3 regions of the Pseudomonas sp. YY-1 genome follow, and region 2 is predicted to be linked to each of the others. Evidence: predicted binding sites of a transcription regulator. Region 2 holds the regulator's gene; each other region holds the start of a gene.
What was found. Region 2 encodes sigma-54, which starts transcription at its own class of promoters, with help from an activator protein. Its sites were predicted from a motif close to ANTGGCATNNANNTTGCTNT; they were not measured.

Region 1 (4,150 bases), on a different contig from region 2:
CCCTGCAGGCGATAACCGAAGTTGTTGACGATATAGCCATCACGATCGGTGCCGAAGTAACCGGCGCGGGTATAGCCAATCTCACCGTTGTTGCTGGTCACGAAGAAGCCGTTGCCGTTGATGGCCAGATCCAGCGCGTTGTTCGTGTAGTTGACGTTGCCCTGGTTGAACAACTGCGACACGTCTGCCAGCAGTACACCGCTGCCCTGCGCATTCTTGCCGGTACCCAGAACGGAAGCGGCATAGACGTCGGCGAACTCGGCGCGCGACTGCTTGAAACCTGCAGTACCGGCGTTGGCGATGTTGTTGCCGGTGACGTTGAGGTCACTGGTCGCGGCACGCAGGCCACTGAGACCAATATTGAACGACATGGAAGACTCCTTTGCCGGAACTGCCGGCGGCAATAGTTATTGGCCGATGACCTGCACTTGAGAAAGCGGAACGCTGCCCAGGCCGGCGAGGTTGAGCATCAGCTCGCTGCCGCCCAGGGTGACGCTGTCGACGTTGGCCGGCAGCAAGGTGTACAGCCCCTTGGTTTCGCTGCCGTAGGTGGCTTGCGCCTCGAACTTGTAGGTGCCCGGCGGCGCCACGTTGCCGTCGGAATCCTTGCCATCCCAGATGAAACTGACGTTGCCGGCAGCCTGCTCGCCCAAGTTGACGCGCGTCACCAGCGAGCCGGAATTGTCGTAGACGTTGACATACACGTTGCTGCTGCTGACCGGCAAAATGGTGCTGGCTTTGAAACTCTCACTGGTGTCGACCACAGCCTTCTCGCTCGGCACGATCACCTTGCGGCCGACCAGAGAAGACGCCTGCAACGCCTGCGAAGACTGGAAGCTGGACAGCATCGAACCCATGCTGGTGTTGAGTTTCTCGATCCCTTCGACCTGGCTGAATTGCGCCAACTGGGCGATGAACTCACCGTTGCCCTGCGGCTCCAGTGGGTTCTGGTTGTTGAGCTGCGCGACCAGCAAGTTGAGGAACTCGTTCTTGCCGAGGTCGTTGCTCTTCGGTGCGTCCGGTTTGTGCTGATACTGATCCAGTACCGAGCCAGTGCCGCTTACTGTGCTCATCCCTAGTCTCCTCGTCTTGGCTTACTGACCCAGGGTCAGCACGCGCTGCAGCATCTGTTTGGCGGTATTCATCATTTCAACGTTGGTCTGGAAGGCGCGACTGGCGGAAATCATGTCGGCCATTTCCTCAACCACGTTGACGTTCGGGTAGTAGACATAACCGTCGGCATTGGCCATCGGATGATCCGGCTCGTAACGCGGCATCAGGCTGCTCTGGTCCTCGATCACGCCGAGCACCTGGACACCACGACCGGCCTCATCCTGCTCGGCGAACAGCGAACCACGGTCGCCGCCTTGAGCACTCTGAAATACGGTGGCGAACACCGGGTGGCGAGCACGGTAGGTCTGATCCAGACTCGAGGAGACGGTTTCGGCGTTGGCGATGTTGCTGGAAATGGTGTTCAGGCGAGTGCTCTGGGCGCTCATGCCGGTTCCGGCGATGTTGAAAACACTGGCAAGGGACATGGTCGCGCTCCTTATTCGCCGCGCAGGGCTGTGGTCAGCCCTTTGAATTTGCTATTGAGAAAGGTGAAGCTGGCCTGGAACTGCACCGCGTTTTCGGCGTAGTTCGATTGCTCGATCTGCAGGTCGACACTGTTCTGATCCAGCGACGCGTGGAACGGCGTGCGGTACGGCAATTCAGCTTCACCGCTATTGATGCCCTCGGCCGGAATGTGGCGGCTATCGGTGCGATTCAGGGAAACGCCACCACGCTGCATGCGATTGCTCTGCTCAGCCAGGACACTGGCGAAGTCCAGATCACGAGCCTTGTAATTCGGCGTATCGGCGTTGGCGATGTTGTTGGCCAGCACCTCAGCGCGCTGGGCGCGAAAGCCAAGGGCCTGTTCGTGGATGCCGAGTGCCTTGCCGAAGTTGATGCTCATGTTCCGAACCTTTGCCGCTTGGGCCATGTGGTCTCTGTTGCGAGATATTCAGCAAAGGCTGTGCCAACTTATTTAAATCAATAAAATCAATAGCTTAATGCGTGACGAACAGGGAAATAACGGCAAAGCGGCAAGGCTTTACCGCCTATTGGCAAGCGGGCGGCAAAGCCAACCGGACAGATTGCCGCCCACCGAACCCTATGGTGCGCCATGCGCACCGGCTCTTCAGCCCCGCCAGGTCGCTGGTGCGCACAGCGCACCCTACCCAACCGCTCACGTGCAGCCGAACCGTCATCTCCAGCTCTGGAAACGCAAACGGGAGGCCAAAGGCCTCCCGTTGCTGATACCAAACATGCCTTGCGCTTATTTGGCCTTGTAGATGATCCCCGGACTGCACTGCACCATCTGGTACTTCTCCGGCAGGCCATTGAGCGCCTCGGAGGCGCCGAGGAACAGATAACCACCCGGCTTCAACGTGGCATGAATACGCGTCAGGATGTCCTTCTTCACTTCTGCCGAGAAGTAGATCAGCACGTTGCGGCAAAACACGATGTCGAACTTGCCCAATGCCGCGTAGCTATCCAGCAGATTCAGCGGGCGGAACTCGACACGGCTCTTGATCGGCGCCTTGACCTGCCAACGCCCCGGCCCTTTGGGGTCGAAGTAGCGCTGCAGACGCTCCTGCGAAAGGCCACGGCCCATGGCCAGGCTGTCGTACTCGCCGGATTTGCAATTGGTCAGCATCGACGGCGAAAGGTCGGTGGCAACGATCTGCACACCTGCCTTGAGCTGACCGAGGTTGGTGCGCTCGAACTCATCGATGGACATCGACAGCGAGTAAGGCTCCTGGCCGGACGAACAAGCCGCCGACCAGATACGCAGACGCTGGCCCGGGTAAGCCTTGATCAACTCCGGCAGCACGCGATTCTTGAGTACCTCGAAGGGATAGGTGTCACGAAACCACAGAGTCTCGTTGGTGGTCATGGCATCTACGACCTGCTCGCGCAGGCCTCCACGCGGCTGGCTTTGCATACGCTGCACCAGTTCGCCCAGGGTCTTGATGCCGTTCTGTTCCATCAGCTTGTTCAGACGACTGGAGACCAGGTACTGCTTGTTGCTGCCAAGCAGAATACCGCAGGCCTTTTCCAGGAAGGTCCGGAACTGCTCGAAATCCAAATTACCTGAAGACACTAGTGCCGCCTCTGCAACCATAACGTTCGCCGAAGGTCACCCTTCAGCCCCCATCCGATACACGAATGCGATCGACCACGCGCGCCGCCAGATCATCTGGCTTGAACTTGGCGAGGAAGTCGTCAGCGCCGACCTTCTTCACCATCGCCTGGTTGAACACACCGGAAAGCGAAGTATGCAGGAGGATATGCAGCTTCTGCATGCGCGGATCGCTACGAATCTCCGTAGTCAGCGTATATCCGTCCATCTCCGGCATCTCGATGTCGGAAATGAGCATCAACAGTTCCTTGTCGGGATTGTGGCCCTCGTCCGCCATTTTCTTGAGGTAATTGAGCGCCTCACGACCATCGTTCAACGCGGTAACCTCAACGCCGACTGTCTGCAGGCAGCGCGAAACCTGTTTGCGCGCCACCGAAGAGTCATCGACGATCAACACATGCTTGGTCACCGCCTGACTCTGCACCTCATCATCGATGACGCCAGCGGATATCACTTCCGAGGTCGGCGCAACTTCGGCAAGAATCTTCTCAACATCGATGATCTCGACCAACTGCTGGTCGAGCCGCGTGACTGCTGTCAGGTAGTGATCGCGTCCAGTGCCCTTGGGTGGCGGATGGATCTCCTCCCAGTTCATGTTGACGATACGCTCGACCGAGCGCACCAGAAAACCCTGAACCTTGGTGTTGTACTCGGTGATGATCACGAAGCTGGTTTTCAGATCTTCCAGCGCGGCACGGCCAGTCGCGATGGAAAGATCAAGAATCGGGATGGTGCCCCCACGAATGTTGGCTACCCCCCGCACCACCGGGCTTGATTTGGGCATGATGGTGAGATTCGGGCACTGCAGCACCTCCTTCACCTTGAATACGTTGATACCGTAAAGCTGTGGGCCCTCCAGGCGAAACAACAACAACTCCAAGCGGTTCTGCCCCACCAGCTGCGTGCGCTGGTTAACCGAATCCATCAACCCGGCCATGCCCGGACTCCTTCTTGTCTAGTAAC
Region 2 (4,150 bases):
CCAGCAGCTGGCTCTCGTAAGCAATGGCCTCGGCCAGCGAACGGTTGTCGTTGGTCAGCGGGTGGCGTCTGCGGGTTTCGGAAAACCGCTTGAGCAGGGTTTCGTCTTCGGCATCGAGATAGAGCACATCGCAGCGGATATTGCGTTTGCGCACTTCATCGAGCAGCTCCGGGAAGCGCTTGAGCTGGCTCAGCAGGTTGCGCGCATCGATAGAGACGGCCACCTGCGGCAGCAGCATGTCGCTATGCGGCAGGAAGCGCTCGGCAAGATCCGGCAGCAGGCCGGCTGGCAGGTTGTCGATGCAGTAGAAACCGTTGTCCTCAAGTACATCGAGGGCGGTGCTCTTGCCCGAGCCCGAGCGACCGCTGACGATGATCAGGCGCATGTTTATTGACCGTTCTGAATGTCCACGACGACCTGAAAGAGATCTTCGCCGCTGTTGGCCTGGCGCAGACGTTCACGTACATCCTGGCGATCGAGCATGCTGGCGATCTGGCGCAGCAGTTCGAGGTGGGCATCGGTTGCCGCCTCCGGCACCAGAAGTACGAACAGCAGATCGACCGGCACGCCGTCGATGGCGTCGAAGTCGACTGCCGTCTCCAGGTGCAGGACTGCACTGATCGGGGCACTGCAGCCAGCCAGGCGGCAGTGGGGAATGGCAATGCCGTTGCCGAAGCCGGTGGAGCCAAGCTTCTCGCGGGCGATGAGGCTTTCGAAGATGTCCTGGGCATCCAGGTCGGGCAGATCGCGTGCAACCAGATTGGCGATCTGTTCGAGCACACGTTTTTTGCTGCCGCCCGGCACGTTCACCAGGGAACGGCCGGGGGTCAGGATATTTTCAAGTCGGATCATGGATAGGGAATGTCAGCGGGCCGTGGCGCCTTGCAGGCGTTCGAGCTGCTTTTCCTTGTGCTTGATGAGTTGACGGTCGAGTTTATCGGCCAACAGGTCGATGGCAGCGTACATATCCTGATGTTCGGCGTTGGCGACGACTTCGCCGCCGGCGATGTGCAGGGTGGCTTCGATCTTCTGCTTGAGTTTTTCGACCTCCATGGTCACCTGTACGTTGGTGATCTTGTCGAAGTGGCGTTCCAGTCGGCCCAGTTTCTCGCCGATATAGTCACGCAGGGCGTCGGTCACATCCAGCTGATGTCCACTGATGTTGACTTGCATACCGCTTTCTCCTTGTTGCCTTGTGTAAGAGACGGGTCTGGTTCGACCCGCCGCCGGAACACTTTGGCCTGAAGGCTTTAGGCCTTCAGTCAATCTGGCCTACATCAGTCGTTTGCGCTCACTCGAGGGCGCTATGCCGAGGGACTCGCGATACTTGGCGACCGTCCGACGGGCGACTTGGATGCCTTGTGCTTCCAGTAAACCAGCGATCTTGCTGTCGCTCAACGGCTTTTTCGCGTTTTCTGCTGCAACCAGTTTTTTGATGATCGCGCGGATCGCGGTGGACGAGCATTCGCCGCCTTCAGAGGTGCTGACATGGCTGGAGAAGAAATATTTCAGCTCGTAAATGCCACGCGGGGTGTGCATGAATTTCTGTGTGGTAACGCGTGAAATGGTCGACTCGTGCATACCCACTGCCTCGGCGATGTCATGCAATACCAGAGGCTTCATCGCCTCGTCGCCGTAGTCGAGGAAGCCACGCTGGTGCTCGACGATCTGCGTGGCTACCTTCATCAGCGTTTCGTTGCGGCTCTGCAGGCTCTTGATGAACCAGCGGGCCTCCTGCAACTGGTTGCGCATGAAGGTGTTATCGGCACTGGAATCGGCGCGTTTGACGAAGCCGGCATACTGCGGGTTGACCCTCAGGCGCGGCATCGCCTCCTGGTTCAGTTCCACCAGCCAGCGCTCGTTGTGCTTGCGCACGATCACGTCGGGCACCACGTATTCCGGCTCGCTGGATTCGATCTGCGAACCCGGACGCGGATTCAGGCGCTGGATCAGGTCGATGACCTGGCGCAGTTCGTCTTCCTTGAGCTTGGTGCGGCGCATCAGCTGGGCGTAATCGCGGCTGCCGAGCAGTTCCAGATAATCGCCGACCACGCGCTGGGTTTCGCTCAGCCAGGGGGTGTTAGCGGGCAACTGACGCAGTTGCAGGAGCAGGCATTCGCGCAGGTCACGGGCGCCGATACCTGCTGGTTCGAACTGCTGGATGCGGTGCAGCACCACTTCCACTTCATCCATTTCGACATCCAGTTCGGGGTCGAAGGATTCGGTCACTTCCTCGAGGGTTTCTTCGAGGTAGCCGTCGTTGTTGATGCAGTCGATCAGGGTCGCCGCGATCAGGCGATCCTTGTCCGACATGGGCGCCAGGTTCAGTTGCCAGAGCAGGTGGCTGTGCAGACTTTCGCCGCTGGAGGTGCGAGTGGTGAAGTCCCACTCGTCATCATCGTTGCTGGGCAGGCTGCTGGCGCTGGTCTGGTAGATGTCTTCCCAGGCTGTGTCGACTGGCAGCTCGTTGGGAATGCGCTCGCCCCAGTCGCCTTCTTCCAGGTTATCCACAGTCGGGGTGGTTTCCTGGTAGCTCTCTTCCTTGTTCGGGGTCGGAGTGGCGCTTTCGGCGCCATCAGCCATTGGATCGCTGTTGTCGAAGTCGTCGCCTTCTTCCTGGCGCTCGAGCATGGGATTGGACTCCAGCGCCTCCTGGATTTCCTGTTGCAGGTCCAGAGTAGACAGTTGGAGGAGGCGGATAGCCTGTTGCAGCTGCGGGGTCATCGTCAGCTGCTGGCCCATCTTGAGGACTAGCGATGGTTTCATTGCAGACCTTAATTTACTGGCGAGTTACGCCTTCCACATCAGGGCGCCGAAGCGCCGCCAGGAAGCAAATTATATGCCTGAATTTCTCGTTTTTGCCTAGGGGTTGCAATATTTCTGTAGCGAAATAGCGGGCGACCTACAGGCGGAACTCGTGGCCCAGGTATACCTCTTTCACCGTCTGGTTGGCGAGGATGGTCTCGGCGTCACCTTCGGCGATCAGTTGCCCATCGTTGACGATGTAGGCGGTTTCGCAGATGTCCAGGGTTTCGCGCACGTTGTGATCGGTGATCAGAATGCCGATGCCCTTGGTCTTGAGGTGGTGGATGATCTGCTTGATGTCGCCAACCGAAATCGGGTCGACACCGGCAAAGGGTTCGTCGAGCAGAATGAACTTGGGATTGGTCGCCAGGGCTCTGGCAATCTCTACGCGGCGTCGCTCACCGCCGGACAGGCTCATGCCGAGGCTGTCGGCGATATGGTGGATATGGAATTCCTGCAGCAGGTTTTCCAGCTCCGCCTGGCGTCCGGCGCGGTCCAGGTCCTTGCGCGTTTCGAGAATGGCCATGATGTTGTCGGCCACCGACAGTTTGCGGAAGATCGACGCTTCCTGCGGCAGGTAGCCGATGCCCGCGCGAGCGCGGCCATGCATGGGCTGATGACTGACATCGAGATCGTCGATAAGCACGCGGCCTTGGTCGGCGCGCACCAGGCCGACAATCATGTAGAAGCAGGTGGTCTTGCCGGCACCATTGGGGCCGAGCAGGCCAACGATCTGACCACTTTCGATGCTCAGGCTGACGTCACGCACGACCTGGCGGCTCTTGTAACTTTTCGCCAGGTGTTGGGCTTTGAGAATGGCCATTACTGCTGCTGATCCGCGGGTTTGTTCTTCGGTTGGATGACCATGTCGATACGCGGGCGCGGTGTGCTGACGTTGCCGCCTGTAGCGCGACCGGCGTTTACGATCTGGCGGCGGGTGTCGTAGACGATCTTCTCGCCTTCGAAGGTATTGCCTTCCTGAATCACCTTGGCCTGGTCGATCAGTACGATGCGCTCATTGCTGGCGAAGTACTGGATGGTTTTGCCGTAGGCCTTGACGATGTCCTTGTCCGCCGCCGGCTTCTGCTCGTAGTAGGCCAGATTGCCGACCGATGTGAAGACGTCGATGTCGCCACTGGCGGTCTGGGTGATGGTGACAGTGTCGCCCGTGATCTTCAGGGTGCCCTGAGTGATGATCACATCGCCGCGGTAGACGGCTACACCTTGTCGGTCATCCAGTTCTGCGCTGTCGGCCTGGATGCGAATCGGTTGATCGCGATCCGATGGCAGTGCCCAGGCAGCCGCGCTTCCCAATGCGGCGCCGAGGCTGAGAATCAGGGGGAGG
Region 3 (4,150 bases), on a different contig from region 2:
GTGAAGACCGTGTTGCCGTTGGCGTCGGTGTATTTGTAGATCTGCGCACTGGCCGGCAGGGCCAGGGCGAGCAGCAGGCAGGCGAGTAACGGGCGCATGGGCCGATCCTTCCGCAGGTGATGCGCTAAGCCTTGCACTGCTGGCGGTTCCTGGCAAGCGCAGGGCGCAATGGCTGTGATGTTTGGCTACAAAAAGTGGACTCGGATCTGCCGTAGGAGCGAGCTCTGCTCGCGAACCTGGCTACCTGAAGAGTTTCGCGAGCAGAGCTCGCTCCTGCAGGGCATGGTGTTGCTGCCTGCCCATAAAAAAGCCCCGCCAGGCAGAGCCGGGCGGGGCTTTCGAGTGCGCCGCACGAGGCGGCGCAAACTGGCTTAGACGCTGTAGTACAGGTCGTATTCCAGCGGGTGTACGAAGGTACGTACCTTGATTTCTTCTTCGGACTTCAGCTCGATGTAGGCATCGATGAAGTCGTCGGAGAACACGCCGCCCTTGGTCAGGAACGCGCGGCCCTTGTCCAGCTCTTCCAGGGCTTCTTTCAGGCTGCCGCACACTTGCGGGATCAGCTTGCCTTCTTCCGGCGGCAGGTCGTACAGGTTCTTGTCGGCAGCATCGCCCGGGTGGATCTTGTTCTGGATGCCGTCGATACCGGCCATCAGCAGAGCTGCGAAGGCCAGGTAGGGGTTGGCAGCCGGGTCCGGGAAGCGTGCTTCGATACGGCGAGCTTTCGGGCTGGCAACGTACGGGATACGGATCGAAGCGGAGCGGTTGCGAGCCGAGTAGGCCAGCATGACCGGAGCTTCGAAGCCCGGAACCAGACGCTTGTAGGAGTTGGTCGACGGGTTGGTGAAGCCGTTCAGGGCCTTACCGTGCTTGATGATGCCGCCGATGAAGTACAGAGCGGTCTCGGACAGACCGGCATAGCCTTCACCTGCGAAGGTGTTCTTGCCGTCTTTGGAGATCGACATGTGCACGTGCATGCCCGAACCGTTGTCGCCGTAAAGCGGCTTCGGCATGAAGGTAGCGGTTTTGCCGTAGGCATCAGCTACGTTATGCACGCAGTACTTCAGGGTCTGAACTTCGTCAGCCTTGGCCACCAGGGTGTTGAACTTCACGCCGATTTCGTTCTGACCGGCAGTGGCCACTTCGTGGTGGTGTACTTCGACGACCAGGCCCATTTCTTCCATGGCGTTGCACATGGCGGTACGGATTTCGTGGTCGTGGTCGCACGGCGGAACCGGGAAGTAACCGCCTTTGACGGCCGGGCGGTGGCCCTTGTTGCCGCCGTCGACGTCGCCGTCGGTCATCCAGGAGCCTTGCTCGGAGTAGATCTTGAACATCGAGCCGGAGATGTCGGACTTGAACTTCACTTCGTCGAAGATGAAGAACTCGGGCTCCGGGCCAACGAATACGGTGTCACCGATGCCGGTGCCTTTGAGGAACTCTTCAGCGCGCTTGGCGATGGAGCGCGGGTCGCGGTCGTAGCCTTGCATGGTGCTCGGTTCGATGATGTCGCAGACCAGGATCAGGGTCGGCTCTTCGGTGAACGGGTCCAGAACGGCGGTATCGTCTACCGGCATCAGGATCATGTCGGAGGCTTCGATGCCTTTCCAGCCATGGATGGACGAGCCGTCGAACATTTTGCCGTGCTCGAAGAAATCTTCGTCCAGGGCGTCACGGGCCGGCATGGTCACGTGGTGCTGCTTGCCCTTGGTGTCGGTGAAGCGCAGGTCTACCCACTTCACGTCGTGTTCTTTGATCAGTTGAACAGCCTTAGACATGTTGTCCTCCAGGTGGAAAAGGCTCTTATCGATAAGCCTTGAATATGCGGTGAAGCCCGGCGGGATAGTCCTCCAGGGCGACCTGCCTCACAAGGGAGCAAATTGCATGCCAGTGCCCTTTATTGGGCAGAAGCCGCGAAACTCAGGTGCTGCGCCGTCTGCACGGCAATTCGCTGGAAATATTTGCACCATTTAAGGGCCTTTAATTTCATAAAAGATCCATTTTGGTGCGCTGTGTGGGTGGTGCAGTATTTTTGGTCAAAGCTTGAACAATTTCCGCTATAATCCGCGCCCCTGTTTTTTCGTCCCCCAAGCGGGCGCTCTATTCATGAAGCTCATCGTCAAAGTTTTCCCTGAAATCACCATCAAGAGCCGCCCGGTGCGCAAGCAGTTCATCCGCCAGTTGGGGAAGAACATTCGCTCCGTGCTGCGCGATCTTGACCCCGAACTGCGGGTGACCGGTGTCTGGGACAACCTTGAGGTCGAGACCGATCTGGACGATCCCAAGCTGCTCGCCGAGATGACCGAACGCCTGCGTAACACGCCGGGCATCGGCCTGTTCCTCGAGGTCAATGAATACCCGCTGGGCGATCTGGACGACATCACCGAGCACTGCAAGCGTCACTACGCCGACCAGTTACCGGGCAAGATCTTCGCTGTGCGCTGCAAGCGCGGTGGCAAGCACGCGTTCTCCTCCATCGACGTCGAGCGTCACGTCGGTTCGCGCCTGCGCCTGGAGTGCGGCGCTGCCGGCATCGACCTGAAGAAGCCGGACGTCGAAGTGCGCATGGAGATTCGCGACCAGCGCCTGTTCGTGGTGCATAACCGCCACGAAGGCCTCGGCGGTTACCCGCTGGGCTCGTTGGAACAGACCCTGGTGTTGATGAGCGGCGGCTTCGACTCCACCGTCGCGGCCTATCAGATGATGCGCCGCGGCCTGGTCAGCCACTTCTGCTTCTTCAATCTCGGTGGCCGTGCCCATGAATTGGGCGTGATGGAAGTGGCGCACTATATATGGCAGAAGTTCGGCCGCTCGCAGCGTGTGCTGTTCGTCAGCGTGCCGTTCGAGGAAGTGGTCGGCGAGATTCTCGGTAAGGTCGACAACAGCCAGATGGGCGTGATCCTCAAGCGCATGATGCTGCGCGCCGCCACCCGTGTTGCCGAAAAACTGCAGATCGAAGCGCTGGTCACCGGCGAGGCCATCAGCCAGGTGTCGAGCCAGACCCTGACCAACCTGGCGGTGATCGATTCGGCCACCGACATGCTGGTGATGCGCCCGCTGATTGCCAGCCACAAGCAGGACATCATCGACACCGCCACGCAGATCGGTACCGCCGAGTTCGCCAAGAACATGCCCGAGTACTGCGGCGTGATCTCGGTCAACCCGACCACCAAGGCCCGTGGCTATCGCGTGGAGAGGGAAGAGGCCCAATTCGACATGGCCATCCTCGAGCGTGCCCTGGAGCGCGCCACCCAACTGCCCATCGACCGCGTGATCGACGAGTTGGGCAAGGACGTGCAGGTCGAGGAAGTAGGTGAAGCGCTGGCTGGCCAGATCGTCATCGACATCCGTCACCCTGACGCTGCCGAAGACGAGCCGCTGGACGTGCCGGGCATCGAGGTGCAGGCGCTGCCCTTCTATGCGTTGAACAACAAATTCAAGGAACTGGATGAGAACCGCCAGTACCTCCTGTATTGCGACAAGGGCGTCATGAGCCGCCTGCACGCCCACCATCTGCTGAGCGAGGGACATGCCAATGTGCGCGTTTATCGTCCGGCATAGAACGCCGGGGCTCAATGGCGGAAGTATCCGCCATCGCCCTCCCGACCCGGGGCACCTCTAAAAACTACCTGCGTTGTCATTGCTGCGTTAAAAACAAGCTCAAAATGCTCATTTACAACTTGTAAACTCCGCTTTTTCGCTTGTTTCTGCCTTGCACTGACTGCCTCGCCTACGTTTTTAGAGGTGCCCCGATCAGCTCGCTGATCCCAGTTTCTTCATATTCGTCGTCCAGGCTGGGCGACACACCGAATCCTCTGATCGAGATACACACAGTGATCGAAAATCTACGCAACATCGCCATCATCGCCCACGTCGACCATGGCAAAACCACCCTCGTCGACGCCCTGCTGCGTCAGTCCGGCACCCTGGAACGTAACGAGCTCAACGACGAGCGCGTGATGGACAGCAACGACCAGGAAAAAGAGCGCGGCATCACCATTCTGGCGAAGAACACCGCCATCAAGTGGAACGACTACCGCATCAACATCGTCGACACCCCCGGCCACGCCGACTTCGGTGGCGAAGTTGAGCGCGTGATGTCCATGGTCGACTCCGTACTGCTGGTGGTTGACGCCCAGGACGGCCCGAT

Region 1: the regulator sigma-54 is predicted to act here: its motif matches at 2,006-2,025, upstream of flgB (flagellar basal body rod protein FlgB).
Region 3: the regulator sigma-54 is predicted to act here: its motif matches at 1,873-1,892, upstream of glnA (glutamate--ammonia ligase).

The regions. Positions count from the first base shown of each region.
Region 1 covers NZ_PJLX01000009.1:68,823-72,972, reverse strand. Annotated here, with positions in the region: gene flgE (flagellar hook protein FlgE) at 1-371, opposite strand, end outside; gene flgD (flagellar hook assembly protein FlgD) at 408-1,073, opposite strand; gene flgC (flagellar basal body rod protein FlgC) at 1,095-1,538, opposite strand; gene flgB (flagellar basal body rod protein FlgB) at 1,550-1,957, opposite strand; gene cheR (protein-glutamate O-methyltransferase CheR) at 2,321-3,148, opposite strand; gene CXP40_RS14155 (chemotaxis protein CheV) at 3,192-4,124, opposite strand.
Region 2 covers NZ_PJLX01000002.1:302,939-307,088, forward strand. Annotated here, with positions in the region: gene rapZ (RNase adapter RapZ) at 1-385, opposite strand, end outside; gene ptsN (PTS IIA-like nitrogen regulatory protein PtsN) at 388-852, opposite strand; gene hpf (ribosome hibernation-promoting factor, HPF/YfiA family) at 865-1,173, opposite strand; gene CXP40_RS04125 (RNA polymerase factor sigma-54) at 1,273-2,766, opposite strand; gene lptB (LPS export ABC transporter ATP-binding protein) at 2,903-3,628, opposite strand; gene lptA (lipopolysaccharide transport periplasmic protein LptA) at 3,628-4,150, opposite strand, start outside.
Region 3 covers NZ_PJLX01000004.1:195,281-199,430, reverse strand. Annotated here, with positions in the region: gene CXP40_RS07750 (DUF4124 domain-containing protein) at 1-98, opposite strand, end outside; gene glnA (glutamate--ammonia ligase) at 372-1,778, opposite strand; gene thiI (tRNA uracil 4-sulfurtransferase ThiI) at 2,107-3,561, shown strand; gene typA (translational GTPase TypA) at 3,834-4,150, shown strand, end outside.